4 regions of the Pantoea sp. BRR-3P genome follow, and region 1 is predicted to be linked to each of the others. Evidence: riboswitches for the same ligand, from Rfam matches in the RefSeq annotation. Region 1 holds a riboswitch; each other region holds the start of a gene.

The links. A riboswitch is a leader RNA that binds a small molecule or an ion and turns the genes downstream of it on or off. The one in region 1 is predicted to bind thiamine pyrophosphate.
Region 2: another riboswitch for thiamine pyrophosphate. It lies ahead of AAGR08_RS22230 (long-chain fatty acid--CoA ligase); the one in region 1 lies ahead of thiM (hydroxyethylthiazole kinase).
Region 3: another riboswitch for thiamine pyrophosphate. It lies ahead of thiC (phosphomethylpyrimidine synthase ThiC); the one in region 1 lies ahead of thiM (hydroxyethylthiazole kinase).
Region 4: another riboswitch for thiamine pyrophosphate. It lies ahead of AAGR08_RS20200 (FAD-dependent oxidoreductase); the one in region 1 lies ahead of thiM (hydroxyethylthiazole kinase).

What each region holds. Positions count from the first base shown of each region.
Region 1 is NZ_CP155066.1:1,250,968-1,258,802, forward strand. Features, by position in the region: gene metG (methionine--tRNA ligase) at 1-747, opposite strand, end outside; gene apbC (iron-sulfur cluster carrier protein ApbC) at 909-2,021, shown strand; gene AAGR08_RS05730 (GNAT family N-acetyltransferase) at 2,018-2,470, opposite strand; gene ahpC (alkyl hydroperoxide reductase subunit C) at 2,785-3,348, shown strand; gene ahpF (alkyl hydroperoxide reductase subunit F) at 3,420-4,988, shown strand; gene AAGR08_RS05745 (hypothetical protein) at 5,057-5,260, opposite strand; TPP riboswitch at 5,496-5,591, shown strand; gene thiM (hydroxyethylthiazole kinase) at 5,625-6,410, shown strand; gene thiD (bifunctional hydroxymethylpyrimidine kinase/phosphomethylpyrimidine kinase) at 6,407-7,207, shown strand; gene fbaB (class I fructose-bisphosphate aldolase) at 7,355-7,835, shown strand, end outside.
Region 2 is NZ_CP155067.1:589,059-596,893, reverse strand. Features, by position in the region: gene AAGR08_RS22255 (MFS transporter) at 1-602, opposite strand, end outside; gene AAGR08_RS22250 (helix-turn-helix domain-containing protein) at 720-1,712, shown strand; gene AAGR08_RS22245 (AAA family ATPase) at 1,856-3,649, shown strand; gene AAGR08_RS22240 (hypothetical protein) at 3,651-4,769, shown strand; gene AAGR08_RS22235 (DksA/TraR family C4-type zinc finger protein) at 4,817-5,083, opposite strand; TPP riboswitch at 5,220-5,346, shown strand; gene AAGR08_RS22230 (long-chain fatty acid--CoA ligase) at 5,446-6,528, shown strand; gene AAGR08_RS22225 (acyl-CoA reductase) at 6,525-7,835, shown strand, end outside.
Region 3 is NZ_CP155066.1:3,790,154-3,797,988, forward strand. Features, by position in the region: gene rsd (sigma D regulator) at 1-443, shown strand, start outside; TPP riboswitch at 682-782, shown strand; gene thiC (phosphomethylpyrimidine synthase ThiC) at 872-2,794, shown strand; gene thiE (thiamine phosphate synthase) at 2,791-3,438, shown strand; gene AAGR08_RS17545 (PLP-dependent aminotransferase family protein) at 3,593-5,047, opposite strand; gene AAGR08_RS17550 (DUF1127 domain-containing protein) at 5,223-5,411, shown strand; gene rpoC (DNA-directed RNA polymerase subunit beta') at 5,478-7,835, opposite strand, start outside.
Region 4 is NZ_CP155067.1:122,620-130,454, forward strand. Features, by position in the region: gene AAGR08_RS20190 (MFS transporter) at 1-1,124, shown strand, start outside; gene AAGR08_RS20195 (6,7-dimethyl-8-ribityllumazine synthase) at 1,222-1,659, opposite strand; TPP riboswitch at 1,842-1,961, shown strand; gene AAGR08_RS20200 (FAD-dependent oxidoreductase) at 2,090-3,034, shown strand; gene thiS (sulfur carrier protein ThiS) at 3,018-3,215, shown strand; gene AAGR08_RS20210 (thiazole synthase) at 3,219-3,977, shown strand; gene AAGR08_RS20215 (HesA/MoeB/ThiF family protein) at 3,989-4,954, shown strand; gene AAGR08_RS20220 (ABC transporter ATP-binding protein) at 4,951-5,667, shown strand; gene AAGR08_RS20225 (ABC transporter permease) at 5,651-6,385, shown strand; gene AAGR08_RS20230 (ABC transporter substrate-binding protein) at 6,395-7,327, shown strand; gene fepB (Fe2+-enterobactin ABC transporter substrate-binding protein) at 7,476-7,835, shown strand, end outside.

The DNA of each region.
Region 1 (7,835 bases):
TTTGCCCGGCGCGCCTGGAATTTCGAAGCCAAAGTAAGGCGCATCGCGAGAGATATCCCACTGCTGTAACCCCGATTCGAACCACTCCTGCATTTTATTCGCCACCTGCTCCTGCAGCGCGCCTGAACGCGTCCACGCCTGCAGCATGGCGCTGAAGGACGGCAGATCGAAGAAGAAGTGTTCGGAATCACGCAGCACCGGCGTGGCGCCAGAAACCACCGATTTCGGGTCGATCAGCTCGGTTGGGCTGTAGGTCGCGCTGCACACTTCGCAGTTGTCGCCATATTGATCCGGTGATTTACATTTCGGGCAGGTGCCCTTGACGAAACGGTCCGGCAGGAACATGCCTTTCTCAGGATCGTACAGCTGCGAAATGGTACGGTTCTTAATAAAACCATTCTCTTTCAGACGACCATAAATCAGCTCGGACAGCTGACGGTTCTCATCGCTGTGCGTCGAGTGATAGTTGTCGTAGCCGATGTTGAAGCCGGCGAAATCGGTCTCGTGCTCTTGCTTCATTTCGGCAATCATCTGCTCTGGTGCCACACCCAACTGCTGCGCTTTCAGCATGATTGGCGTGCCATGGGCGTCGTCAGCACAGATGAAGTGAACCTGGTTGCCACGCATTCGCTGGTAACGGACCCAAATGTCAGCCTGAATGTGTTCAAGCATGTGACCGAGATGGATTGAACCGTTTGCGTACGGCAGTGCGCACGTTACCAGAATTTTTTTAGCGACTTGAGTCATGTTTGCGTAGCGTTCCGTTGAAGAAAAATCGGGTTTAGATGTTAACCGAAGCACTCTCTGGCGTAAACACGACAGGACATCCGCGTCACTTTTAGCGCCTATCTGATATTATTGAACAGACACCGCCGCAATCTGGCGAGATGAAAAAACAAGGAGTAGGGATGACTTCACAATCCCAGCAACATCATTCACCTGAAGCGCTGCGGGCCCTGGTCAGCGGCGTGCTGAGTGACTTTGAACATCCGACGCTGCAACACAACCTCACCACGCTGAAAGCTTTGCGCCACGTGGCGCTGCTGGATGACAAGCTGCATATCGAGCTGGTGATGCCGTTTGCGTGGGCCAGCGCCTTTGAAGTTTTGAAAGCGCAAACCAGTGCAGAATTGCTGCGCTTAACGGATGCCAGCGCCATCGACTGGCGGCTGCGCCACGATATTGCCACGCTGAAGCGCGTGAAAAACCATCCAGGTGCGACCAGTGTGAAAAATATCATCGCGGTGAGTTCTGGCAAAGGTGGCGTAGGCAAATCCAGTACCGCCGTGAATATGGCGCTGGCGTTGATTGCGGAAGGTGCGCGCGTGGGGATTCTTGATGCGGATATTTACGGCCCGTCAATTCCCAACATGCTCGGCACCGAAAATCAGCGTCCCACTTCACCGGATGGCACGCACATGGCGCCGATTATGGCGCACGGCCTGGCAACCAACTCCATCGGCTATCTGGTAACCGACGATAACGCCATGGTGTGGCGCGGCCCGATGGCCAGCAAAGCCCTGATGCAGCTGCTGAACGAAACCATGTGGCCGGATCTCGACTATTTGATTCTCGATATGCCGCCAGGCACCGGCGATATTCAGCTTACGCTGGCGCAGAACGTGCCGGTGACCGGCGCGTTAGTGGTGACGACGCCGCAGGACATCGCGTTAATCGATGCACGCAAAGGCATGGTGATGTTTGAGAAAGTGAGCGTACCGGTACTGGGCGTGGTCGAGAACATGAGCATGCACATCTGTAGCCAATGTGGCCACCACGAACCGATTTTCGGCAGCGGCGGCGCGCAGAAGCTGGTGGAGGATTACCACACCCGCCTGCTGGCACAGCTGCCGCTGCACATTACGCTGCGTGAAGATCTGGATGATGGTGAACCAAGCGTGGTGCGCCGTCCTGACAGTGATTTTACCGCGCTGTACCGCCAGCTGGCAGGACGCGTCGCGGCGCAGCTCTATTGGCAGGGTGAAATCATCCCGGGCGATATTGCTTTCCGCGCGGTTTAACGCCGTCCACTTTCGCTGGCGCGAGCCGCCAGCGGAAAATGCATCAGCACATATTTTCCCTGCTCACTTTCGCCAACCGCTTCACGCCGCCAGCCGTGTTTCAGATAAAAATCCATCGCCGCCTGATTCTTTTGCAAGCATTTCAATGCGCCGGTGGAGGTGAAACGTTCTTGAACCTTTTCCAGCAGCGCGCTGCCAACGCCTTGCCCTTGCGCATCCGGATCGACATACAGGCTATGCAGGAAGTTGTCGTTATCCAGCACCGCCGCAAACCCCACGCGATGCCCGTCCAGTTCGGCCACCAATACGGTTTCACCCAAAATCACCGCATCAAAATCTTCTAATTGCCAATCATCGCCAGCCAGCCACGTCCAGTTATGGCGACGCGCGGCCAGATACAGCGTGCGCAGAAAAGGGCGATCGGCTTCGTCAAAAAAACGTATATGCACTCAACAACTCCATTCTCGTGATTTGCAGGTGCGCATAAATGCGCACCCTACGAAATCCTCACGGGTCAAATGTAGGGGCGCCATTCATGGCGACCAGTTAATGATTAAGCCATCAGTCAAAAGTAGCAGTTTCACGCCGAAAAGATAAAGCCTGTCAGAACAACGGCTTTTTTGTGTAGAATGCCCGCGCGAGCCGCATGAAATCTGGCGTCGGCGCTTTGATAGCTTTTGGTTATCTGATTGATAACGTCTGCATATTAGAAGTTGGCCCGAAAATTCTGTAACTTGCATCACATCTTTTAACGGAGGTCACCATGTCCATCATTAATACCAAGATCAAACCATTTAAAAACGCAGCGTTCAAAAACGGCGAATTCATCGAAGTCACCGAGAAAGACGTTGAAGGTAAATGGAGTGTTTTCTTCTTCTACCCGGCTGACTTCACCTTCGTATGCCCAACCGAACTGGGTGACGTTGCAGACCATCATGAAGAGTTCCAGAAACTGGGCGTAGATATCTACTCTGTTTCTACCGACACGCACTTTACCCACAAAGCCTGGCACGGTTCTTCTGACACCATCGCAAAAATCAAATACGCGATGATCGGTGACCCAACTGGCGCGCTGACCCGTAACTTCGAAATCATGCGTGAAGACGAAGGCCTGGCAGACCGTGGTACCTTCATCGTTGACCCGGAAGGCATCATTCAGGCGATCGAAATCACTGCAGAAGGCATTGGCCGTGATGCATCAGACCTGATCCGCAAAGTGAAAGCAGCACAGTACGTGGCTTCTCACCCAGGCGAAGTTTGCCCGGCAAAATGGAAAGAAGGCGAAGCAACGCTGGCTCCATCACTGGACCTGGTTGGCAAAATCTAAGCCAACATCACGCCATTCGATCTTTCTCTATCGGGTGCTACGGCACCCGATTTTCATGACAGGAACTCACTATGCTCGACACCAATTTAAAAACCCAACTCAAGGCTTACCTTGAGAAACTAACGAAACCGGTTGAGTTGATTGCCACATTGGATGATGGCGCTAAATCGGCAGAGATCCGTACTCTGCTGGTCGATATCGCGAGCTTGTCAGATAAAGTCAGCTTCCGTGAAGAGAACGATCGTCCGGTGCGTAAACCCTCTTTCCTGATTACTAACCCAGGCAGCCAGAGCGGTCCGCGCTTTGCCGGTTCGCCAATGGGCCATGAATTCACTTCACTGGTTTTAGCCCTGCTGCAAACCGGTGGACACCCTTCGAAAGAAGCGCAGAGCCTGCTGGATCAAGTGGTAGCGCTGGAAGGTGATTTCCATTTCGAAACCTATTATTCACTGTCGTGCCACAACTGTCCTGACGTGGTACAGGCGCTGAACCTGATGGCGGTACTGAATCCGCGCATCAGCCATACCGCGATTGATGGCGGTATGTTCCAGAACGAAATCACCGAACGCAACGTGATGGGCGTGCCAGCGGTATTTCTGAATGGCAAAGAGTTCGGTCAGGGCCGTCTGAGCCTGGCGGAAATCGTCGGTAAAGTGGACACCAACGCCGATAAACGCGCGGCGGAAGAGCTGAACAAACGTGATGCCTATGAAGTGTTGATCGTCGGCAGCGGCCCGGCGGGCGCGGCAGCGGCCATCTACTCGGCACGTAAAGGTATTCGTACTGGCCTGATGGGCGAACGCTTTGGTGGCCAGGTGCTGGACACCGTCGACATTGAAAACTACATCTCCGTGCCGAAAACCGAAGGCGCCAAGCTGGCCGGTTCATTGCGCGCTCACGTTGATGATTACGATGTGGATGTGATTGATACCCAGAGCGCCATTAAGCTGATTCCTGCGGCGAAAGAGGGCGGTCTGCACGCGATTGAAACCGCATCCGGCGCGGTACTGAAATCTCGCAGCATCATCATTGCCACCGGGGCGCGCTGGCGCAACATGGGCGTGCCGGGCGAAGAGCAGTATCGCACCAAGGGCGTCACCTATTGCCCGCACTGCGACGGTCCGCTGTTTAAAGGTAAACGCACGGCGGTGATCGGCGGCGGTAACTCAGGCGTTGAAGCGGCGATCGATCTGGCCGGTATTGTTGAGCACGTTACGCTGCTGGAATTTGCCAGCGAAATGCGCGCCGATAAAGTGCTGCAAGACAAACTGCGCAGCCTGAAAAACGTCGACGTGATCCTGAATGCGCAGACCACGGAAGTGAAAGGTGACGGTAGTAAGGTTACCAGCCTGACCTACATCGATCGTAATAACCAAACCAGCCACGAAATCGCGCTGAGCGGCATCTTCGTGCAAATTGGCCTGCTGCCAAACACCACTTGGCTAGAAGGTGCGGTTGAGCGCACTAAAATGGGCGAAATCATTATTGATGCCAAGTGCGAAACCAGCCTGAAAGGCGTATTCGCCGCCGGCGACTGCACCACGGTGCCATATAAGCAGATCATCATCGCCAGCGGTGAAGGTGCGAAAGCCTCACTCAGCGCCTTTGATTATCTGATTCGTACTAAACCGGCTGAATAATTTTTGCGATAGCCACGCAATAGCCCTGCAACCTGTGTTGCGGGGCTTTTTTTTATCTTTATACGTCCTTAGCCTAACCAGCGTTTTGCTTCGGCATCGCTGATATCGCGGTAATAGACTTTATGCAGTCGTTCACCGCAGCTTTTGCATTGTGCTTCTACATGAGTAGAGAAATAGTGGCGACCCGCTGGCGAAATTGCACCTTTACGGGATATTTGGACGTTGCGCCATCGATGTGCATGCGGAATAAAGCTGAAGAATTTTAATTTCATTATCGCTACCGGATTGGGGTGGGCGGTGTCTGTCTTTAAATCCGGGATGCCATTAGGCCGATTTTCACGCGAGATGGGCTTGATATTTATCAAGCGTTATTCAGACAGGTCTCGATTTTAAGGTGGTGCGGCGTGGAACGTCCTCGTTCGCCCACGATGAATGAACGAGGCATCCACTGATTTACAAGCTCCGATGCTGCCATTATCCTGTCTGCGGCATGAAGCAATACATTCATGCTATGACTCGGGGTGCCCCTGTAACACAGGGCTGAGATACACCCGCTGACCTGATCTGGATAATGCCAGCGTAGGGAAGTCAGATGCCTGACCGCATTCGCCTTCTTGATCGCCGGTTGGGAGCTTTATGACACAGCCTAACCTTCTCTCCACTGCGCAACTCGCGCAATCCTTGCTCCTCCTGCGACAGCAAGCGCCACTGGTGCACTGTATGACCAACGACGTGGTGCAAACCTTTACCGCAAATGTATTGCTGGCGCTGCACGCTTCTCCGGCGATGGTGATTGATGCTGAAGAGGCCGCGCAGTTTGCCGGGTTTGCCGATGCGTTATTGATAAACGTCGGCACGCTAACGCGCGATCGTCGAGACGCGATGTTAGCGGCGGTGCAGGCCGCGCAAAAAGCCGGCACGCCGTGGACGCTGGATCCGGTTGCGGTCGGCGCATTAACGCTGCGCACCGAATTCTGCCAGCAGCTGCTTAGTCTGCATCCGGCGGCGATTCGTGGTAACGCCTCAGAAATTCTCGCCCTGGCTAATCAGGCAACGGGCGGTCGTGGCGTGGATAGTCTGCATCAGGCCGATGCCGCGCTGAGCGCTGCGCAACAGCTGGCGCGTGACTATGACACTGTCGTCGCCGTAACCGGCGAAGTGGATTACGTTACCGATGGCACTCAAACGTTGGCGATCCCCGGCGGGAGTCCGCTGATGACGCGGGTGGTCGGCACCGGTTGCGCGTTGTCGGCGGTGGTGGCGGCTTTCACCAGCTTACCGGGCGAGCGTCTGCTGCATGTGGCCGCTGCCTGTCGTGTGATGTCGCTAGCCGGTGAAATCACGGCGCGTCAAGTCGAGGGGCCGGGCAGTTTTGCGTCGGCTTTTCTTGATGCGCTCTGGACGCTGGAGATGACAGTATGAAACGCATCAACGCATTAACCATCGCCGGTACCGATCCAAGTGGCGGCGCCGGTATCCAGGCCGATTTGAAAGCCTTCTCCGCGCTGGGCGCGTATGGCACCAGCGTCATCACTGCGCTGGTGGCGCAGAATACCTGCGGCGTGCAGTCGGTTTATCGTATCGAACCCGATTTTGTTGCCGCGCAGCTCGATTCGGTGCTGGACGATGTGCGCATTGATAGCGCAAAGATCGGCATGTTGGCAGAAACGGCGATCGTTGAAGTGGTGGCCGAGCGGCTGAAACGCGCCAGCCTGCCGTTTGTGGTGCTGGATACGGTAATGATTGCCAAAAGTGGCGATGCGCTGCTGTCGCCGGATGCGGTAGCCAGCGTACGCGAACTGCTGCTGCCGCAGGTCTCGCTGATCACGCCGAACCTGCCGGAAGCCGCAGCACTGTTGGGGCGCGCTATGGCGCAGGATGAAAAAACCATGCTGCAGCAGGGCGATGCGCTGCTGGATCTTGGCTGTGAGGCGGTGCTGATGAAAGGGGGACATCTTAGTGATGCCGAGAGCCCGGATTGGCTGATCACCCGCGCGGGACGCCAGCGTTTTACCGCGCCGCGCGTCAATACCCAACACACGCACGGCACCGGTTGTTCACTCTCAGCGGCGCTGGCCGCACTGCGGCCACGGCATAATGATTGGGCGGCGACGGTGGCTGAAGCCAAAGCCTGGCTGCAGCAGGCGCTGCTGCATGCCGATTCGCTGGAAGTGGGCAAAGGCATTGGGCCAGTGCACCATTTCCATCAGTGGTGGTAGGGCGTAACGCCAGATTGCCGCTTTTTCACTGCGAATCCGTCTGAAAAATGGAGTCAGCAATTTGCCAGCCTGCGGCATTCCGGTCCAGGCTGTTGGGGGGAAATCGACAGGTGTCGGTTCCAATCCAGCCATTTATCAGGAGCGAACATGACGGACATCGTACAGTTATTGGGCAAAGAGGCGGATAGCCTTCTTCAACATCGCTGCATGACCATTCCAGCGGACAGCCTCTATTTACCCGGCGCGGATTATGTTGATCGTGTGATGATCGACAACAATCGTTCTCCTACCGTATTACGCAACATGCAAACCCTGTACAACACCGGACGTCTGGCGGGCACCGGCTATTTATCCATTCTACCGGTCGATCAGGGCGTGGAGCACTCGGCGGGCGCATCGTTTGCTGCCAATCCTGCCTATTTCGATCCGAAAAACATCGTTGAACTGGCGATTGAAGCCAGTTGCAACTGCGTGGCGTCCACATACGGCGTTTTGGCTTCGGTTTCGCGTCGCTACGCGCACCGTATCCCGTTTATGGTGAAGCTGAACCATAACGAAACCCTGAGCTATCCAACGCAATACGACCAAACGCTGTATGCCAGCGTGGAGCAGGCGTTTAATTTAGGTG
Region 2 (7,835 bases), on a different replicon from region 1:
GATAGCGTCACCAGCCCAGCAAAATCGAGTTTTTTGGCTTCGCTATCTCGTGACTCCACCACGTTTTTCATCGCCAGAATCAGGGTGAGTAACGCGATAAAACCGTGTACCAAAAATACCCATTGCCAGCTGAACCAGGCCACCAGCATGCCGCCAATGATCGGCCCAAACCCCAGACCAAAGCCAAACGTCATCCCCCATGCCGCAAACGCGCGGCTGCGTGATTTTCCCTGTGGGAACTGGGATGAAAGGATGGCAATCAGGCACGTCAGCATGGCACCACCGCTTAAGCCTTGCAGCGCGCGTCCAATAATCAGCCAGCGCGCACTGTCGACCACGCCACACATCAGTGAGGTGAGGCCAAACGCCAAGATACTGATGAGAAAAACACGCTTGCGTCCATAGGTGTCCGCCAGCGTGCCGGTGGCCATGAGCACTGCGGTGCAGGCGAGCGTATAGGCGTTCATGATCCACTGCAACTCGCGGAAACTGGCGTGCATTTCGCGCTCAAGCACCGGCAAAATTACCGGCACGCTGGATATTTCCAGACCAGACATTAAAGCGGCGAGACAAACCGCCATCAGCGCTAACATGTTCTTCATACGCAATCCCTGTAAAACGGTAAGTGAGTGCCAGCATGAAACAGTGACGTGATGATGGAAATTGCGCGCGATGCCATATATCGTCAAGATCATGCCAATATTGCGGATAGACCTTATATGCACATCACCTCAGCGCGCCGCGCCGATTCTCCTGCACCCATCAATCGCCGCCTGGTGCTTCTTGCGTATGAATGCCTTTGTACCTTTGAATTCGGTACGGCCGTTGAGGCTTTCGGTCGGGTAGACGAGGTTTTTGGCGCACCGTTATATGATTTGAGCGTAGCCTCAGTGGAAGAGGGCACCTTTGGCGCGCAGGGGGGAATTCGCCTCGTGGTGGATGGCGGACTTGAACTGCTGGAAGCCGCGGGCACCATTGTTATTCCTGGTTGGCGCAGCGTGCATGAGCCTGCATCGCCCCGGCTGATTGCGGCGTTACAGCAAGCGCACAGCAAGGGGACGCGCATTGTTTCCATCTGTGCCGGAAGTTTTGTATTGGGAGCGGCCGGATTACTGGATGGAAAGCGTGCCACGGCCCACTGGAATAGCACCGATATTTTGGCGCAAAGGTTCCCGGCGGTTCACGTTGAGCATGGCATGATTTATGTCGATGAGGGCAACATCATCACTTCAGCGGGCGGTGCGGCGGGTGTCGATTTATGTCTGCACCTGATTCGAAGGGATTATGGTATTGAAGTCTCCAATCGTACCGCCCGCAGAATGGTGACGCCGCCGCTGCGTGAAGGCAATCAGGCGCAGTTGCTTCAGCAACCGGTGCCGCAGCGTCAGGCAAAAACGCTCTCTCCGCTGCTGGATGATTTACGCGGCAATCTGAATACGCCGCTGGTTATTGAGCAGCTGGCCAGGCAAGCCGGTATGAGTCGACGCACGTTTTTGCGTCGCTTTCATGATGCCACCGGTACCACACCCGGCGAGTGGATGTTGAGCGTTCGTCTGGAGAAAGCCTGCGCGCTGCTTGAGAGCGGCATGCTGAGTATTGAGCGGGTAGCCGAGCAGGCCGGTTTTGGATCGCCCGAAACGTTGCGCCATCACTTTCGGCAGCGGCTTAACACCTCGCCGACTAAGTGGCGCAAGGCGTTTGGTGCGCGTTAACGAATTAAATGATATTGATCGTCTTAATCAAAGAAGTTTTTTAAAAACGTGACCTGCTTATTGAACTTATTATTGTCGTCAGAAAGACTTATCTTGGTCAAACAATACCACTTTCGAGCTTACAAGCGTAAAAGGACGTTTAAATGGAATTATTGTTTATCTATGTAAAAACAGTCAGAGGTCAAAGTTACGACCTGGAGTTTGCATTTAATGGATCTTATAAGGTCGCATACAATAAAAAAGATAAAAAAATAGATATTGGCCCTAATGATAATAGTGCCTCAGGTTTGTTTGATAAACATATAACCAATATTAACGCAGTGGTAGGGAGGAATGGTGTAGGTAAAAGCACACTTTTGTCACTTTTAGGTCTGCAAAAAATAGACCGTAGGTTTGAGCTTTCTCCCGCTGAATGGTTTGCAGTTTACCATCTTGAAGATGATCTCTTTGCGGTTGAGGGATACAACTCTGAATTGCTACTTTGCAGTCCCATCCAGGTCGAAAAGGATTTTATTTTCTATTTTAACGAAAAAAACCCTGGTGCCATATATCAGTGGGATCTCAATGCTGAGAAGATAAATTCCTTCAAAAATCAATCTGTTGTCTTGCATTTTGCAGAAATGAAAAAAAGGAAGCCTAATTTCCAGGATGATGCCAATATCTCATTTAAAAGAGATTATTTATTAACCGAAAATCAATGGGTGTATAAATACCTTCTTGAAGAATACGCCGAGTTAGATGAGAGAGTTAAACATGATCATGTGAAACTTTTTGTCCCTTCACATTTTTCATCTTCCGAAATTAGTGATTTAGATAATATTCTTCTTTACGAGGAGTTGGATGGATTTTATACAAAGGAAAGGATTTACACAAGAGGTGTTAAAAATTTCGATAAAATAAAAAATGGCAAACACTTGTTTATATTGCATATGCTCGAAATGCTGATTAACGAACATATGTTATTAAGCTCGAAAGACCCTTTTCCTGACAGCATTGATCAATCAATAGATAAAAAAATTGCTGCTAAATTTATGGTTTATAATAATAAGTTGTATAGTGGTAAGCTTGATGATTATCCTGGAATAAAGTACTTTCTATTAAATAGACTTTATGAGTTTGTGAACATCGCCGACGATGTTCATGGGATTCCTACTGAAATGGACTGGCTCGCTATTGTCAATCTTCTGGAAGAATTCCCGGAGAACTATTTCACTTATAATAATAACGAGTGCTGCTTAACCATAACATTAGGTCAGTATGATAGCAGGGTTTTTGATTTGCTAACGTTACGCAGTAAAGGCTGTATAGTTAATCCTTTCAAAATTAAGTTCCCGGAAAAAAGTGATGGAGAGTTTTCAATTATCAGGATTATGTCTTCGATATACAGCAAAATAGAAACTAACCTTGAGTATGGTAGAATAAAATTCCTCATATTAATTGATGAAATAGATCGGCATTTACACCCCGAATGGAACAGAACGTTTCTTAGTCGACTGCTTTCGGTATTACATAAGTATAAAGATACGGCAGAATTTCAAATAATAATGACAACGCATTCACCGTATCTTATTAGCGATTTGCCGAAAGAGAACATCCTGAGAATCTCTCGAGTGAGTGATAGCCTGTCCGTTTCTCACTCTAACTTTGGTTTCGGCAGTAACATCTATGACATCATTAATGATAGCTTTTTTTTAGATTCGCCCATTGGAGAATTTGCTAATACGAAAATAGCAGGGTTAATTGCTTTCATTAGGGGTGAGAACACCGCGGAATATACTGTAAGTAGTGCCAGGAATGTAATTGACTTAATCGGTGATCCATTAATAAAAAACAGACTTTTACAAATGTTTCATTCTAGATTTGGCGAAAATGAAAGCACTTTAGCCGAGATTGAAAAACTTGAAAAACGTATTGCACAATTAAAAAAGGAGCTTTGAAATGATCAATCTCGCTAGTACGCCATTTGATGATGAAAGTTTCGTTAAGAATTACATCGATCTCATTTCAAAAAAAATGACCTTACCTGCCAGCAAGCGGTTAACCATTAAACATAAATTAATTACTCTGCCAAATAATGTGTCGCTAGACAATGATTTTATCGAAGTTATCCTGACTAACCCTTTTGACAACAATAATCTTAAAGGGTTGAAAGGAGAATTATTTATCTCCGGGTATTTATTGTTGAAAGATTTTTTAATCAAAGGGAAAGCGTATTTTGATTATGTTAAACGCCACTCTCTTGTGAATGTAAAGAATCATGAAATGAAGGGCATTTACCGTGACCTCAGAGATAACAGTATTACTCCGCTGATTGGGCTGGTAAACGCAAATCTTATCGACAATGCCAAAAAAAGCAATGAAAAGTACTGGGCGTTTTATGATCTGATTCTTAAAGAATTAAAATTAATTAACGTTAATTTCAAGGAGGTATTTGATTATTCTTTTATTGATAAAGAAACGAGGTATAATATTATTCAAAAAATAAATGTCCCAATCTGTCCTTATTGTAATAGGCAGTACATCGAGACTTACAAAAAAGACAAACAAGGCGAAGCCATCGCGCAATTGGATCATTTTTATAATAAATCAGTATTTTCTTTATTCTCCTTGACGTTAGCTAATTTCATTCCTTCTTGTGCATACTGCAATACGATCTTGAAAAGAGATTTTCTTTTTCCCTATAAGTATCCTTACGTTGATGAAAGTAATGATGATGTCATCTTCCTCATCAACACAGAGAGTGTTAAAACTGTTTATCATCCAAGTGACATATCTATTTCATTAAATAAAGCCAATTCTTATTATCACCAACTTTCATTCTTCAATGCGGCCGAAATATATGAAAACCATAAGCAGGATGTTGCTAACCTGCTCACGAAGTCAAACTTATACAATCAAAATTATAAGAAATCGTTGGAGGGGATTTTAAAGGAAACGATCACCGATAGTCAGTTGAGGGTAATGCTTTTTAACACCACCATTGAAGACGGTGTTATATCGGCCACGCCACTCGCAAAGTTAACAAAGGACATTTTATTTTCAAAGGACATATTTTAGCGCCACTGGCGGTATGTACTTTTCTTGTCGAGGAGATCATCTTTTGATTACCTTAGCTGGCTATCTTTACTGCCTCGACGGTTGTAACCGCCGATCGCCGCCTGTTTTTTATCAATGTTACTCTGACAATTTACACAGTAACGCACGCCCTTTAACGCCGCACGGCGCGCTTCCGGGATGGGAGCGCCGCACTCATCGCAAAACTCGGCACTTTCACCGTGTCCGAGATGACTGCGCGCCCGTGCCACTGCATCATCTACCGTGGCATCAATTTGTTTGTTTACTGCACCATCATCAGACCAACCGCCCGCCATATTTCACCTCTTACGCAAAGCCATAAACAAAGTATAAGGCAACATGCAATAAATGCCGGTCAGGCAAAGATGCCGTGCAACATCAGCCGTCTTTTTACTCCTATTGACACATCATCAGGCGCCATCCTAGACTGCGGCTTGTTCCAAGGGGTGCCCTGTTAGGGGGCTGAGATTCTACCGGCTGGTGTTTTTTACTGGCATCGTAGTGACCCTCCGAACCTGATCCGGCTAATACCGGCGTAGGGATGCGGAACCGCAGGGCTTGCACGCCCTGATTCCATCTTTGTGCTTTGTAGCGGACAGTTCGCGCTCTTCGGGTGATGCCGGGGAGTTTTAATGCAATCGCAAAGGTGGCTACGAACATGACCGAATCGGCAATAATCTCAACGTTGCTGGCTTTCCTCCAGCGCAGCGACAGCTCGGATGACGATTTCAACCAGCTGGCCCTCGAAATCTTCGCCTATCAATTCGCCCACAACCAACCCTATCGCCGCTTCGCCATCCAGCGCGGACGCACGCCGCTGACGGTGCAACACTGGCGCAATATTCCGGCGATTCCGATTACCGCTTTCAAAGACTTTACCCTGAGCTGTGGCCCCATCGAAGCGATGCAGACTGTTTTTATGACCAGCGGCACCACCGGTACAGTCAAAGGTCGCAGCTACCATCCAACGCTGGACGTTTGGCAATGTTCGATGATGCTGAATTTCCGCCAGCGCTTTATGGCAGGCGTCGATCGCATTCGTATGGGGATTCTGTTTCCGGATACCGTCGCGATGCCAAACTCCTCGCTGGCGACATACCTGGCGCTGGCGGTACAGGCCTTTGGTACACCCGCAAGTGAAGTGATGGTGGGTGAACACGGCCTCGACGTGGAACGCGTATTCGCCGCGCTTGAGCAGGCTGAAAACAGCGGTGAACCCTATGCGCTGCTGGGTGCCAGCTACAGCTTTGTACCGCTGCTGGACGAAATGCAGCGCCAGCAGCGTCGTTTCTCCCTTCCCGCCGGCAGCCGTATTCTTGACACCGGCGGATTTAAAGGCCAATCCCGCGAGGTTGCCGCAGAGGCATTTTACACATCGCTTGCCAATGCCTTTGGCATTCCACGCGCGCAGTGCATCAACATGTACGGCATGACGGAAATCAGCACGCAATTTTATGACGAGGGCAATGAAATCTGCCCGCCGGTCAAATCCGGCCCGCACTGGATCCGCACGCGTGTGGTGAACCCATTAACCGGCGACGACATGCCCGATGGCGAAGTTGGCGTGCTGGTACATCACGATCTGGCGCATTTCAATTCCGTTTCCGCTTTGCTGACGGAGGATGCGGGCGTCATCGTGCCTGGTGGTTTTCACCTGCTTGGACGGGTAACCGGCGCGGATGCAAAGGGATGCTCACTGACCATGGAAGATTTTCTGGCTGCCGCGCAGGTGAATCCGTGAAAGAAGTGGCGGGGCATCTGCCGGGCTTATGCGCCAGCGAAGTGCAATGGCACATGCTGCGATTTGGCCAGGGTAGTGAGATCGTGGAAGTGGATGTTCCGGCGCTGGACGAAGCGCAAATTATCGCGCTGACTGCCCGCGTACGCGCCAATGCGCGCGCCTATCTGCATCAGCTGAGCGTGGCGCAGATCATCACCATTATTGATGAAGCGGTGGCGCGACTGCTGGATCGCACGCATCCCTTGCGCATCAAGGCCGAAAAGCTGCTGCCGATCGTGACGGGCTATGACGCAGACATGGTGCGCCTTGGCCTCACCGGTTATCTCAAGACATTTCGCCAGCCGCAGCTTAAGCGCTTTCTGGCGGAGGACTTCGCCCATCCGCAGATGCTGGATGATTTTCAGCCACGGCCCAAAGGCGGTTTTGCCCGTGCGTTTGGCCCGGAACTCCTGCTGCATATCTGGGCTGGCAATGTGCCGGGCTTACCGCTGTGGAGCCTGATTTGTGGTTTGCTGGTGAAGGCCGGCACCATTGGCAAATTACCCGGCAATGAACCGCTGATGGCGAGCTGGTTTGCGCAGCTGCTGGCCGAAATCGATCCTCAACTTGGCGCGTGTCTGGCGGTGGTTTGGTGGCAGGGCGGCAGCGCGGAAACTGAGCCGACCTGGTTACGGCAAGCGGATGTGGTGCTGGCCTATGGTGGCAACAACACGCTCGCCGCCATTCAGCAGCGTTTGCCTGTCACCACGCGTTTCCTGTCGCACGGCCATAAAATCAGCGTTGGCCTGGTAGCCGCCTCGGCGCTCAATACCCGTCAGGGCGCAGAACTGGCACGACGCGTGGCTTATGACGTGATGCGTTACGACCAGGCCGGCTGCTACTCGCCGCAGATGCTGTTTGTCGAGCGCGGAGGAGCGGTGTCATCGGACGAATTCGCCGCCTATATCGCGCATGAACTTGCCGCGTTGGCACGTAAACATCCGCGCCGTCCACTGGCTATTGAAGAGATGAACAGCCTCGCGGCATGGCGTAATGGCGAAGAGATGCGTGCGCTGGCGGATGGCCGAACGCTTTACGGCCATCCCACCGACGGCTGGGCGGTGGTGAGCGTGGCACAAGCGGAAGCGCTGTTACCTTCCGCACTCGGACGCACGCTGAAAGTGGTCGCCGTTGATGCGCTGGAGGAGGCCATACAGGCGTTAGCGCAGCAGCGCCAGGTTCTCCAGACGGCAGGCGTGGCTGCAACGCCTGCCGAACTGTTTCGTCTTTCCGCTTTGCTGGGCCAGGCGGGTGTTACCCGCATTACG
Region 3 (7,835 bases), 1.7 Mb from region 1:
GGTTGCGCGCCCGTCGACAGCTGCTTGTCACGTACTACGAGCTTATTGGTCTGAAGCCACAAAAAGATGCGTTAACCGCGCTGGATGAACAAGCGCTGGATGCATTTTGCCACAATCTGGTGGATTACCTTTCTACCGGTCATTTTAGCGTGTATGAACACATTATTAGTGAGATGCAGGGTGATAATCCCTTAATGGCTGCCGCGCAAATTTATCCGGCACTTGAGGCGAACACTGACCGCATCATGCAGCTCTACGACAGTCATTTGCAGCAAGCGATTAACGACGATAACTGTGTCGATTTTCAGCAGGCGCTGTCCGAAGTCGGCGAAGTGCTGGAATCGCGCTTCACGCTGGAAGATAAGCTGGTACAACTCGCCTGGGATAACCAGCTGGCGCATCTACCGGTTGCCAATGACAGCGTCATCGCCCGCCCGGCCTGAATGCCCGCAGTTGTAAAAAACTTGTTATTCGAGAAAAGCCCTCTTATGCTAAATGGGCTTTTTTTATGAGCCTCTTCCAGAAAAATGAAGAGTCAGGTTTTGCGATATAAGCGTAGCGTGCGCAGCCAGTTTGCATTCGGATAGCGCGCAGGGACCGGAGCGTACACGAAGTATGTGACGGTCACGAGCACTGCCCAGGTGCAAAATGGCAAGCAAAGTAGCTTATATCGTAAAACCCAACACCTTGTCGGAGTGCCCTTAGGGGCTGAGACCGTTAATTCGGGATCCGCGGAACCTGATCAGGTTAGTACCTGCGAAGGGAACAAGAGTAGATATCATCAGCACGATGTCGGCTTATGCCGTTATCGTATCTGTTACTCCTTCCGAACTCTGGACAAGCAACTTCCAACTTTTATAGGAAATTTGCTATGTCTGCTAAAACCTCTCGTCGTGAACAACGTGCTCAGGCGCAAGAATTTATCGATTCCCTCCAGGGAGCCGCTTTTCCGAACTCAAAACGCATCTGGATCACCGGCAGCCGCGCGGATATTCGCGTGCCCATGCGTGAGATTCAACTGAGCCCAACGCACACCGGCGGCAGTAAAGACGATCCGCAGTATGAGCCGAATGAACCGGTGCCGGTATACGACACGGCCGGTGCTTATGGCGATCCTGAAGCCACGATCAATGTGCATCAGGGGCTCACCAGGCTGCGCACCAACTGGATCGAAGCGCGCGGCGACAGCGAAACCATTCACCAGCTGAGTTCCAGTTACACCCAACAGCGTCTGGCAGATGAAGGCCTGGATCATTTGCGTTTTGAGCATCTGCCACAGCCGCGCCGCGCCAAAGTGGGTCGCTGCGTTACCCAACTGCACTATGCACGTCAGGGTATCATCACGCCGGAGATGGAGTTTATTGCGCTGCGTGAAAACATGGGCCGCGAGCGTATTCGTGGTGAAGTGCTGCTACAGCAGCATCCCGGTCACAGCTTTGGCGCCAACCTGCCGGAAAATATCACCGCAGAGTTTGTCCGTCAGGAAGTGGCCAGCGGCCGCGCCATCATCCCTGCTAACATCAACCATCCCGAATCCGAACCGATGATCATTGGTCGCAACTTTCTGGTGAAGGTGAATGCCAATATCGGCAACTCGGCGGTCAGTTCTTCGATTGAAGAAGAAGTGGAGAAACTGGTGTGGTCAACGCGCTGGGGGGCAGATACCGTGATGGATCTCTCTACCGGACGTTATATCCATGAAACGCGCGAATGGATTCTGCGTAACAGCCCGGTGCCGATTGGTACGGTGCCGATTTATCAGGCGCTGGAAAAGGTGAACGGTATTGCCGAAGACCTCAACTGGGAAATATTCCGCGACACGCTACTGGAACAGGCGGAGCAAGGCGTCGATTACTTCACTATCCACGCTGGCGTGCTGTTGCGCTATGTACCCATGACGGCTAAACGGCTCACCGGCATTGTGTCACGCGGCGGATCAATCATGGCGAAATGGTGCCTGTCGCACCATACCGAAAGCTTCCTGTATCTGCACTTCCGCGAGATTTGTGAGATCTGTGCTGCCTACGATGTGGCATTATCTTTGGGCGACGGCCTGCGTCCGGGCTCAATTCAGGATGCCAACGACGAGGCGCAATTTGCCGAGCTGCATACGCTGGGCGAACTGACGAAAATTGCCTGGGAATATGATGTGCAGGTGATGATTGAAGGTCCGGGCCATGTGCCGATGCAGATGATTCGCCGCAATATGACCGAGCAGCTGGAGCACTGCCACGAAGCCCCTTTTTATACGCTCGGTCCACTCACTACCGATATCGCACCGGGCTACGATCACTTCACTTCCGGCATCGGCGCGGCAATGATTGGCTGGTTTGGCTGCGCCATGCTGTGTTACGTGACGCCTAAAGAGCACCTCGGTTTACCGCATAAAGAGGATGTGAAGCAGGGGCTGATCACCTACAAGATCGCCGCGCACGCTGCGGATCTGGCGAAAGGCCATCCGGGCGCGCAGATTCGCGATAATGCGATGTCCAAAGCACGTTTTGAATTCCGCTGGGAAGATCAGTTCAACCTGGCACTTGATCCGCATACCGCTCGCGCCTACCACGACGAAACCTTGCCGCAAGAATCGGGAAAAGTGGCGCACTTCTGCTCGATGTGCGGCCCCAAATTCTGCTCGATGAAAATTACCCAGGAAGTCCGCGAATTTGCCGCCCGTCAACAGGTTGAAGCTCAGACCATAGAGGTGGGCATGGCGCAAATGTCGGATGCCTTCCGCAATCGTGGCGGCGAGTTGTATCACGCTGCCGATACCCTAAAAGAGGAAAAAGTATGACCGACGCCTTTCCTGCCACCGCCCCAAAACTGGGGCTGTATCCAGTAGTTGATAGCGTGGAGTGGATCGCGCGCCTGCTGGAAGCCGGTGTGCGCACTATCCAGCTACGCATTAAAGATTGCGAGGATCATGAAGTTGAAGATGCAGTGCGCGAGGCGATTGCACTTGGCAAGCAGTATCGCGCACGCCTGTTCATCAATGATTACTGGCGCTTAGCCATCAAATATCATGCTTATGGCGTACATCTTGGTCAGGAAGACCTCGATGTTGCCGATCTAGCGGCCATTCGTCAGGCTGGATTGCGCTTAGGTTTATCGACGCATGATGATAACGAGCTGGATCGCGCACTCGCGCTGCGCCCTTCTTACATTGCGCTCGGACATATCTATCCCACGCAAACCAAAGACATGCCATCAGCCCCGCAGGGCGTGGTGGAATTGAAACGCCATCTGGCACGTTTGCAGGACGTGCCAACCGTTGCAATCGGCGGTATTTCACTGGCGCGCGTACCTGAAGTGCTGGCAACGGGCGTCGGAAGTATTGCCGTAGTGAGCGCAATTACCCAAGCGCCAGACTGGCGTGCGGCAACGCAGGAACTGCTGGCATTGGTGGAATCTGGAATCCAGCCCGCAGAAGAGATGTAAGGTGTTGTGAGTAAGAGTAATAAGCTGGAATGCATTATGCATTCGCTGGATGTCGCATCTGGTGCCATTTCGCAACCACGTTAAAGTGTGCCTGCCCGCTGTCGCTTGCAGCGGGCCAGGGCTGGTCCTAACCTCTCCCAGCCCTGCCTTTCTTTTAAACAGTCAGGGAGGAGGTATGCACAGTTTCTATATTACAGGCCAACATGGCACGCTCCACTGCTGCACCGAGCTGGGCTATCGCCTGCTCTGTATGCTCATTCATTGGCAATCCGTAATTCAGGCGCAAGCAATTGCGATATTTTCCCGAGGCCGAAAACAGCGATCCTACCGCAACCTGGATATTCAGCTCCCGCAATTCGGTATTCAACCTGACCGCGTCAAACGCTTCTGGCAGCTCGATCCACATCAGGAAACTGCCCTGTGGCCGCGACACACAAATACCGCACGGGAAATAGTGGCGTACCCAGCAGTTAAAGGTTTCGTAGTTGCGCTGATAAACCTGGCGCATACGACGCAGATGCGGCAGATAATGGCCAAGGCGAATAAACTCTGCCACCGCATGCTGCGGCTGCGTCGCCGTGGAACCCGTACTGATGTATTTCATATGCAGTACGCGATCGCGATAGCGTCCCGGAGCGACCCAGCCGACGCGCAGTCCCGGAGCCAGTGTTTTAGAGAAAGAACTGCACAGCAACACCCGCCCATCACTATCCAGCGATTTAATCGTAACCGGGCGCGGATATTCCCATGCCAGCTCACCATAGACATCGTCTTCAATAATCGCCGCATCGAAACGCTGCGCCAGCGTCAGCAGCGCGCGCTTGCGGGGCTCAGGCATAATAAATCCCAGTGGATTATTGCAGTTCGGCACAACAACCACCGCTTTAATTGGCCACTGCTCAAAGGCGAGTTCCAGTGCTTCCAGGCTAATGCCCGTCACCGAATCCGTGGGGATCTCAATGGCGCGAATGCCAAAGCCGCGCAGCGTCTGCATGGTGCCGTGAAAAGTGGGCGATTCGACGGCAATGATGTCGCCCGGCTGACATATCGCGCGAATGGAAATCGACAGTGCTTCGTGGCAGCCAGTGGTGATAACAATATCGTCCGCCGTGAGCTGACAACCACTGTCGATCGTCAGCCGTGCGACCTGTTCGCGCAATGCCGCCACGCCCAGCAAGCTGTCGTAGTTGAGTTGATCAACATCCTGCTTTTGCGCCATGCGGCTCTGTATTTTCCACAGCGGTTTCAACGTTGGCTGGGTCAAATCGGGCATGCCGCTGCCGAGCTGCAATACATCGCTGTTAGTGCGGCTACTTAGCAACTCCAGCACCGATTCCCACTGAGTGATTTCAACCGGTCGCTGTGCTGGTCGGGTGAGTGCAGGTACGGGCGGCGTGGCTTTGCGCGTTGCGACGAAATATCCGGAACGTGGCTGCGGCACAATCAGCTGCTTCTCTTCAAGCAAATGATAAGCCTGCTGCACGGTACTGATACTTACGCCGTGCTCCAGACTAAGCGTGCGTACCGATGGTAATCTCTCGCCGCTGCGGAACAGCCCTTGTTCAATCCTATCCGACAGCAAACATGCTAAATGTTGGTAGCGCGTCATCGTATGCCTCATCCCGCCGTTAATTACAGCAAACCGGTACAGATACCCTGTATTATTACCATTCAGATCGTCACAATTGCAATCTGTATGTTAAAGATAAGTGATTTTTGCATCTGTATCATTTTGTGCAGGAATTGGACAATGCATCTCAGGCAACCTACTGAGGGCAATGACTATGGAATTCGACCAAAATCGCGCAGCTAAACCTTTTAATGTGACGCTATTGGATATCTTTCGCGGTGCAGTGCGCATGGTGAAAAACTGGAAAGCTCGGCGTGAAACGCATCGCATCCTTTCACAGCTGAGTGACAACCAGCTTCGCGACATCGGGCTGACACGCGACGAAGTCTGCCGCAAGTTTTAACTGCATTGAGACGAAAAAAAACCCTGCCGAGGCAGGGTTTTTTATTGGTCAGCTTAAGCAGACGACTTACTCGTCGTCGCTTCCGCCCAGACCGGCGTTCAGCAATTCCGCCAGGCTAGCAGAGGCTTCATCCGCAGTAACCTGCGGTGCAACCGGAGCTTCACCCGCAGAGCGGCGACGCATACGATCCTGATGATAAGCATAACCGGTACCGGCTGGGATCAGACGACCCACGATCACGTTCTCTTTCAGGCCGCGCAGTTCGTCGCGCTTGCCTGCTACTGCGGCTTCGGTCAGGACACGTGTGGTCTCCTGGAACGATGCTGCAGAGATGAACGATTCAGTTGCCAGTGACGCTTTGGTGATACCCAGCAGATCGCGCATGAACGTCGCGCCGATTTTGCCATTCGCTTCAAGTTCACGGTTAGAGATCTTGATGCGAGAGTATTCAGCCTGCTCACCTTCCAGGAAGTCGGTGCTTCCCACGCTCGAGATGGTTGCTTTACGCAGCATCTGACGAACGATGACTTCGATGTGTTTATCGTTAATCTTAACGCCTTGCAGACGGTAAACTTCCTGCACTTCGTTCGTGATGTAACGGGTCACAGCATGGACGCCACGCAGACGCAGGATGTCGTGCGGAGACTCTGGGCCGTCAGATACGACGTCACCACGTTCTACGCGCTCACCTTCGAATACGTTAAGCTGACGCCATTTTGGAATCATCTCTTCGTACGGATCGCTACCATCAACCGGCGTAATTACCAGACGACGCTTACCTTTGGTCTCTTTACCGAAGGAGATGATACCGCTGATCTCCGCCAGGATGGCAGGCTCTTTCGGACGACGCGCTTCGAACAAGTCAGCAACGCGTGGCAGACCACCGGTAATATCCTTGGTACCGCCAGATTCCTGCGGAACACGCGACAGCGTGTCACCGGCACTGATCTTAACGCCATCTTCCAGCTGAACAATTGCTTTGCCCGGCAGGAAGTACTGAGCTGGCATATCGGTACCTGGAATCAGCACATCATTTCCGTTGGCATCAATAATTTTCAGCGCAGGACGCAGATCTTTACCACCCGCAGTACGTTCTGCAGAGTCCAGAACCACCAGCGATGACAGACCGGTTAAGTCGTCAGTCTGACGGGTAATGGTCTGACCGTCGATCATGTCAGTGAAGCGAATGAAACCGCCCACTTCGGTGATGACCGGCATGGTATGTGGATCCCAGTTTGCTACGGTCTCGCCCGCGGCAACCTGCTCACCGTCACCTTTCGCCATGACCGCACCGTAAGGCACTTTATAGCTCTCTTTGGTACGACCGAACTCGTCGATCATTTTCAGCTCAACGTTACGTGAAACGATAACCAGTTTCCCTGAGGAGTTGGTTACAGACTTCGCGTTGGTCAGCTTGATAGTACCTTTGTTCTTCACCTGGATGCTGGATTCAGCAGCCGCACGAGATGCCGCACCACCGATGTGGAACGTACGCATCGTCAGCTGAGTACCCGGCTCACCGATGGACTGTGCTGCGATAACGCCGATGGCCTCACCTTTGTTGATGATGTGACCACGTGCCAGATCGCGACCATAGCAGTGTGCGCACACACCGAAGTCGGTTTCACAGCCAACAACCGAACGCACTTTGATCGCATCGACTGAATTCAGTTCGATCACATCACACCAGTGCTCATCGATCAGGGTGTTACGCGGAATCAGGATATCTGCAGTGCCCGGCTTCAGAACGTCTTCAGCCGTTACACGGCCCAGTACACGCTCACGCAGAGGCTCTTTAACGTCTCCACCTTCGATGACCGGAGTCATCATGATGCCTTCGAACGTGCCGCAGTCATCTTCGGTAACCACCAGATCCTGCGCTACGTCTACCAGACGACGCGTCAGATAACCGGAGTTAGCGGTTTTCAGTGCGGTATCCGCCAGACCTTTACGCGCACCGTGCGTGGAGATGAAGTACTGGAGTACGTTCAGACCTTCACGGAAGTTCGCGGTGATCGGCGTTTCGATGATTGAACCATCTGGCTTAGCCATCAGACCACGCATACCGGCCAGCTGACGAATCTGTGCAGCAGAACCACGCGCACCGGAGTCGGCCATCATGTAGATGCTGTTGAACGATACCTGCTGCTCTTCTTCGCCGTGACGGTTGATCACAGTTTCAGTTTGCAAGTTATCCATCATCGCTTTGGAAACGCGTTCGTTAGCGGCGGCCCAAATATCGATAACTTTGTTGTAACGTTCGCCAGCAGTGACCAGACCAGACTGGAACTGTTCCTGAATCTCAGCAACTTCCGCTTCCGCTTCCGCTACGATTTCCGCTTTCTTCGCTGGGATCACCATGTCGTCGATACCGACAGAGGCACCTGAACGGGCTGCGTAAGCAAAACCGGTGTACATGGTTTG
Region 4 (7,835 bases), on a different replicon from region 1:
TCCTGCAAGTGCCAGGTGGACGTATCGCCGTAAATGGCAGCGGTAAACGCTTTATTGCGTGGTCGCTGGCAGCATGGATGGTGGTGTCTATCGCCACCGGCTTTGTTACCAACCATTATCAGCTGCTGGCGCTGCGTTTCGTGCTGGGTATCTCGGAAGGTGGCATGTTACCGGTGGTGTTAACCATGGTCAGCAATTGGTTTCCAGAAAAGGAACTGGGACGCGCTAATGCTTTTGTAATGATGTTTGCGCCGTTGGGCGGCATGTTTACCGCACCGATATCCGGCTACATCATTAACGTGCTGGACTGGCGCTGGTTGTTCATTATTGAAGGTCTGCTTTCTGCCGCTGTGCTGCTGGTGTGGTGGCTGGTAATCGCCGATCGTCCCGAAGAGGCGCGCTGGTTACCCGCACGTGAAAAGGCGTATTTGCTGCGCGAACTGGCGCGTGAAAAGGCGCAACATCGCCAAAAAGCACCGCTTAGTAAAGCCCCGTTAAAAGCGGTGTTCCGTAATTCAGGTTTGATGAAGCTCGTGGCGCTTAACTTCTTCTACCAAACTGGCGATTACGGTTACACGCTGTGGCTGCCGAGTATCCTGAAAAATCTCACCGGCACTAACATGGCGGGCGTCGGCCTGCTGGCCGCCATTCCGTTTGTGGCGACAGTGCTCGGTATCTATGCGATTTCCTGGCTGAGCGATCGCACCGGTAAGCGACGTTTGTGGGTAATGGTCTCGCTGTTCTGCTTCGCTGCTGCCTTGCTGGCTTCGGTGGTGCTGCATGAGAACGTGGTTGCCGCCTATATCGCGCTGGTGGTATGCGGCTTCTTCCTGAAAGCAGCGACCAGTCCGTTCTGGTCTATTCCCGGACGTATCGCTGCGCCGGAAGTGGCGGGTAGCGCACGCGGCGTGATTAATGGGCTTGGCAATCTGGGGGGATTCTGTGGGCCGTACTTAGTTGGCATCATGACGCTGCTCTATAGCCAAAACGTGGCAATCTGCTGGCTGGCGGGTTCGCTGGTGATTGCGGGGATCTTTACGCTGTTGTTGCCAAAAGAGTGTGATATTAACCCTTCAGAACCGCGCAGACATATGAAGGACGATCGTTTGATGAGTGCCAAATAGTGAAGCTGGCAAGGTTGGCACTATTCTGAATATGAACAATAGAAAGTCAGAATAAATAAAAAGGGAATGCCTGATAAGGTGTTCCCTTTTTAACGTTTCAATCAATCGACAGATTATGAATAGCCAGCACAGCACGTGCGGCTTCTTTGCCTTTCTTGATGAAATGCTCGGTGTAGAAGTTTTCGATGACGTCTACCGGTTGGAAGTTATGCGGCGTCAATGAAACGGAAAACACCGGTACGTTAGTGGTGAGCTGCACATTCATCAGGCCATCAACCACCGCTGCTGCAACGAAATCATGGCGATAGATACCGCCATCCACCACCAGCGCCGCGCAGACAATCGCATCGTATTTGCCGGTTTCAGCCAGACGCTTAGCCAACAGCGGCATTTCAAATGCGCCAGGCACTTCCAGCACTTTTAATTCCGCGGCAATAGATTGATCGGCTAATTCTTTTTCGAAACCTACCAGGGCATTATGGACAATTTCTTTGTGCCATCCGGCTTTAATAAATGCAATTTTAATAGTGTTCATGGTTATTTCGACATCACCTGTAATTTGTTCTTGCGCATAAAATAATGTGTTTGTATATCATACGTAACATTTTTAATCTACCAGCTCGAATTATGACGGGTTTGAGTATGGAGAAAACAATTTAACCACACCCTTTATACAGTTATTCCGCGCTTGACGGCGACCATCGCCTGCAATACAAATAGACGCGTCGGGGGAGTCTCGCCACAGAGACTGAGAGGCTAATAGCGCACTGCGCGGCTTAGCGACCCTTTGAACCTGACCCAGTTGATACTGGCGTAGGAAGACTGACAGTCTGTTAGCTTGGCTGTCTGGCGCTAAGGCAAGCTCGATCGTGGCGCCATTTCCCTTCACCTGTATCTGCGGGTCTCAGTAAACACTGAGAGGCCGATGTGAATTTTCCCTTTTTGAACATCATGGAACCTGCGCTGTGAGCCGCTGGAGCGTGCTAGGCTGCGGCGTGGCCGGCTTGTGCGTGGCAACATTATTGGCGGAGCGCGGCGAAGACGTTGAGGTGATCGACGATGCATCGCGGCGCCCGGCATCGTGGTATGCCGGCGGCATGCTGGCGCCCTGGTGTGAAGCCGAAAGCGCGCCGCGTGAGGTGATAACCCTTGGACAGCACGCCGCCGCGTGGTGGCAACAGCGCGTCAGCAGCGTTGCACATCAGGGAACGCTGGTGGTGGCGCCGCCGCGCGACAGCCAGGAACTTAACCGCTTTGCCCGCATGACCGAGCAGCATCAATGGGTTGAACCTGGTGCGATTGAACCGGCGCTGGAAGGGCGCTTTGCGCGCGGTCTGTTTTTCGCTCAGGAAGCGCACCTCGACCCGCGCCTGGCGCTGCAGGAAATGCGTGAGAAGCTGATTGCGCGCGGCGTAGCCTTCAACTCGCATGCGCCGAGCGGTCAGATTATCGATTGCCGTGGCATTCATGCCGCGCCCGAATTGCCGCGCCTGCGCGCCGTGCGCGGCGAGATGCTGATTCTGCACAGCGATGAGGTGCAGTTCTCCCGTCCGATTCGCCTGCTACATCCGCGTTTTCCCTGCTATCTGGTGCCGCGTCGCGGCGGGCATTTTATGCTCGGCGCTACCATGATTGAGAGCGATGACGCCAGCCCAATCAGTGCCCGCGCCATGATGGAGTTACTCAGTGCCGCTTACGCCATTCATCCGGCGCTGGCGGAGGCACGGGTAATTGAGAGCGGCAGCGGGCTGCGTCCGGCCTATCCGGCCAATCTGCCGGAAATTCACTATCAAAATCACACCTTCTATCTCAACGGCATGTATCGCCACGGTTTTCTGCTGGCACCGATGCTGGCTGAACAGCTGATGCAGCGCCTATCTGGAGAGCAATCTTATGATTATTCAGCTTAACGGGCGCGCTATCAGCACCGAAGCAAAAAGCCTGAGCGAACTGCTGATCGAGCAGCAAATTGATGTGGCCTGCGTCGCCACCGCCTTTAATGGCACGTTTGTGCCCAAAAGCCACTACGACACGCAGCTGCTGGATGAAGGTTGCCAGCTCGAAGTCTTGTCACCGATGCAGGGAGGCTAAACGATGTTTTACGATGTTGACCCACAATCGCGCTTCCTGCTCGGCACCGCCGGATATCCTTCGCCTGCCATTTTGCAGCAGGCGATTGCGGCATCTGGTACTGAAATCATCACCGTTAGCCTGCGGCGTGAAGGTGCTGCGGGCGCGGCATTTCGTGAACTGCTGACCGGACTCAACATCCGCGTGTTACCGAATACCGCCGGCTGTCACACGGTGAAAGAGGCGGTCACCACCGCGCATATGGCGCGAGAATTGTTTAATACCGCGTGGATCAAACTGGAAGTGATTGGCCACGCTGACACGCTGCAGCCCGATCCGTTCGCGCTGGTGGAAGCGGCGCGCATTCTCAGCGAAGACGGGTTCAAGGTGTTTCCCTACACCACTGAAGATCTGATCGTTGGCGAAAAACTGCTGGCGGCAGGCTGCGAGCTGCTGATGCCGTGGGGCGCGCCGATCGGTTCCGGCCAGGGACTGCGTAATATCGACGGCCTGCGCGCGATGCGTGCCTGGTTTAGCGATGTGCCGCTGATCATTGATGCCGGCATTGGCGCGCCGTCACAGGCGGCGCAGGCGATGGAAATGGGCTTCGATGGCATCCTGCTGAATACCGCCGTCGCCAAAGCGGGCGATCCGATCGAGATGGCAAACGCATTTCGTCTGGCAATAGAAGCCGGACAGGCGGCCCGTCGCGCCGGATTAATGGAAAAGTGTGATATGGCGAGTGCTTCCACCCCCATCTTTGGCCTGGCAAATCTCAACTGATGGGCGGTGATATGGAACGCTATCAACGCCAGATGATGCTGCCGGAAGTGGGTGAAGACGGGCAGCGCAAACTGCGCAACGCGCGCGTAGTGGTGGTGGGTGCCGGTGGGTTAAGCGCGACGCTGCTGCCGCAGCTGGTGGGCGCGGGCGTCGGCCATATTCGGCTCTATGACGACGATGAAGTGGCGCTGCATAACCTGCATCGGCAAACGCTGTTTACGCTGCAGGATATCGGCCAGCCCAAGGTGCTCAGCGCTCAGCAGGCTTTGCAGCAGCGTAATCCCGAGGTGCAGATCGACGCGCTGCAGCAGTCGCTGAGCGCCAGCAATATGCAGCAGGCGCTGGCGCAGTGCGATCTGGTGATCGACGCCGCCGATAATTTTGCCGTCACCTATCAGCTCTCCGATGCATGCATGCTAGCTGGCATCCCGCTGATCAGCGCCTCGGTGTTACGCAGACAAGGTTACGTGGGCGGTTTCTGTGGCGGATCGCCGAGCTATCGCGCGGTATTTCCGCGCCTGCCGACCTCCGCGGCGGACTGCAACACCGCCGGCGTGATGGGGCCGGCGGTCGCCGCATTGGGCGCAATGCAGGCGCAGATGGCGCTCAGCGTGCTGCTCGAACTGCAGCCATCGCCGCTTGGCTGTCTGGTGAACTGCGATTTTGTTAACTGGCACTTCCGCCCGTTCCGCTTTGATGAGGCCGAAGAACCGCAACAGGCGGTGCCGTTTATCGATCGGCCGCTGCTGGCGGCGGATGACTGCATTGTCGAACTGCGTAGCCATGAAGAAGCGCCAGTCAGCGTCGCAGAGGGCGTTGAGCGCATTCTGCCGCAGGCGATCGCCACATGGCAGCCACCGACGCAGCAGCGCATTGTGCTGGTATGCGCCAGTGGCATTCGTGCCGCGCAGGCCGCCGCAGTGTTGGCGCAGCGTGGCTTTAACCAGCTGGCGATTCTGGCGGCAAATCGCCCATGAGCCACGACATTGTGTTCAACGACGTGAGCTTTAGCTGGGGCGATAAACCGCTGTGCCAGCAGCTGAATCTGCGACTGCGCGGCGGCAAAACCACGGTGATGCTGGGACGCAGCGGCATCGGCAAAAGCACGCTGCTGCGCTTAATCGCGGGGTTACTTCAGCCGCAACAGGGCGCGGTGCAGGGTTTACGCGGCAATGTCGCCTGGATGGGGCAGCAGGATCTGCTCTATCCGTGGCTGACGGTGCTGGAAAACGTGATGCTATCGGCGCGACTGGGCGGTGAAAAAGCAGATCGTCCGCGCGCGCTGGCGCTGCTGGCGCAGGTGAAGCTCAGCGAGGTGGCGCACGCGCCGCCGCATCAGCTCTCAGGCGGCATGCGGCAACGGGTGGCGCTGGCGCGCACGCTGTATGCGCAGCGTGAGGTGGTGCTGATGGATGAGCCGTTCGCCACGCTGGATGTGATGACCAAACTCAGCCTGCAGACGCTGACCGCACGCTTGCTGCAAGGCAAAACCGTGTTGCTGGTGACCCACGATCCCCTGGAAGCCTGCCGCATGGCCGATGATATTTTGCTGCTTGATGGCCAACCGCTGGCGATCGAAAACTGGCCGGTGCCTGGCGGTGTGACCCCGCGATCGTTCGATGATCCCGGCGTGTTGCAGGCGCAGGCGCAACTTTTCTCCCGATTGAATACCCATGAAAACACTGTTTAGCGCGATCTATTTGTTTGTGGTGCTGCTGTGCGGCTGGCTGCTGGCACGTCACAGCGGCGTGCCGACCTTTTTACTGCCCGCGCCGCAGGCGGTGCTTGAAGCGCTATGGCTGCAGCGCCAACTGCTCTGGCATCACGCGTTATATACGCTGGCGGAAATTGTGCTGGCGCTGCTGCTCGGCGTGGGTGCCGGCGTGACGCTGGCGGTGCTGATGGCTGCCAGCCCGCTGCTGCGACGCGTGCTGTTTCCGCTGGTCACCGCCAGCCAGGCGATCCCGGTATTTGCCCTCGCGCCGCTGCTGGTGCTGTGGCTCGGTTTTGGCATTGCGTCGAAAGTGGTGGTGGCGGCGTTGATTCTGTTTTTTCCGCTGTGCCTGTCGCTGTTCGATGGGCTGTGCCGCACGCCGAGCGGCTGGCTGGAGCTGGCGCAAACCACCACGCCATCGCGCTTTCGCATCTTCTGGCGCGTGCGTTGGCCCGCCGCCTTACCGCAGTTTTTTTCCGGCTTACAGATGGCGGCGGTGCTGGCACCGATAGGCGTCGTGATTGGCGAATGGGTTGGAGCCAGTGAAGGGTTGGGCTACTTGATGATGCAGTCCAACGCCCGGCTGGAAACCGCCACCAGCTTTGCTGCACTGCTGCTGTTACTGATTCTGGCGCTGTTGCTCTCCGGCAGCGTGGCGCTGATTCGCAAGAAAACCCTCTGGCAAACTTCATAAGGATGCACTTTGAACACCTTACGCACTATTTTTACCACCTTGCTGTTGCTGGCTTCTGCTCATGTCCACGCCGCAGAGAAAGTTCGTTTGCTGCTCGACTGGTTTATTAACCCGAATCATGCCGCGATTTTTGCGGCTCAGCACAGCGGGGCTTTCAAAAAAGAGGGGCTGGACGTAGAGATGATCGCGCCTGCCGATTCCGCCTCTGTACCGCTGCTCTTGGCCGCAGGTAAAGCCGATCTTGCTATCAGCTATCAGCCGCAGCTCTATACGCTGGTGGAGAAGGATGTGCCAGTCATCCGCGTTGGTACTTTAATCAATCAGCCACTGAATACGCTGACCACGCTTGCGAGCGATATTCACTCTTTAAAAGATTTTGCAGGGAAAACGCTGGGCTATGCGGTACCGGGAACGGAAGACGTGGCAATTCGCAATATGCTGAAATCGCAGGGCGTTGATGTTGCCACCGTGAAGCTGATTAACCTGAATATGGACGGTGAATCAGCGCTATTGACGCACAAGATTGAGGGTGCGATGACCATCTTCCGCAACTATGAGCTGCTGGATCTGCAGGACAAAGGCGCCAATCCGACGGTGTTCAAACCTGAGGATTACGGTGTGCCGGCGTATGACGAACTGATTATTCTGGCAAATCAAAAAACGGCCGCGCAGGACAAACGTATTCCGGCGTTTTTGCGCGGGCTTGATGCGGGTGTGGCATGGCTGCGCGCGCATCCGCAAGAGGCGTGGCAGGCATTTATCAAGCAATATCCAGAGCTGAACACCAAACTAAACCATGAAGCGTGGCAGGCGACGCTACCGTACTTTGCTGCGCACAGCGCAGAGTTTGATCGGGCGCGCTATCAGGCATTTGGTGAGTATATGAAAGCGAATGGTGTGATTAAGGATGTGGCGCCGATGGCGCGTTATTCACTGCAGTAACTTCTGCCAGGTGCGCATTAATGCGCACCCTACGAATAGGTAGGGTCGTCATTCATGGCGACCGGAAATACACCAAGAATTACGCTTGCACACCGCTGTATTTTTGATAATGATATTTATTCTCAATTATCAAGTGATGGACAACCTGATGCGTTTTCCCGCTCTTTCTCTGCTGCTCACTCTATTTTTCATCTGCACCCACGCCCACGCAACCGCCAGCTGGCCGCGCACCATCCAAACCCCGCAAGGCCCACTTACGCTGCAACAGCCGCCGCAGCGTATTGTTTCGACCAGCGTCACGCTGAGCGGCACTTTGCTGGCAATTAATGCGCCGCTGATCGGCTCTGGCGCCACCAGCCGCAATAGCAGCGTGGCGGATGCGCAGGGCTTCTTTACTCAGTGGAGTGAAGTGGCGAAAGCGCGTCAGGTAAAACCGCTGTACGTGTCGCAGCCAAACGCCGAAGCGATTGCGGCCGAAGCGCCGGACTTGATCGTGATGGCCGCCACC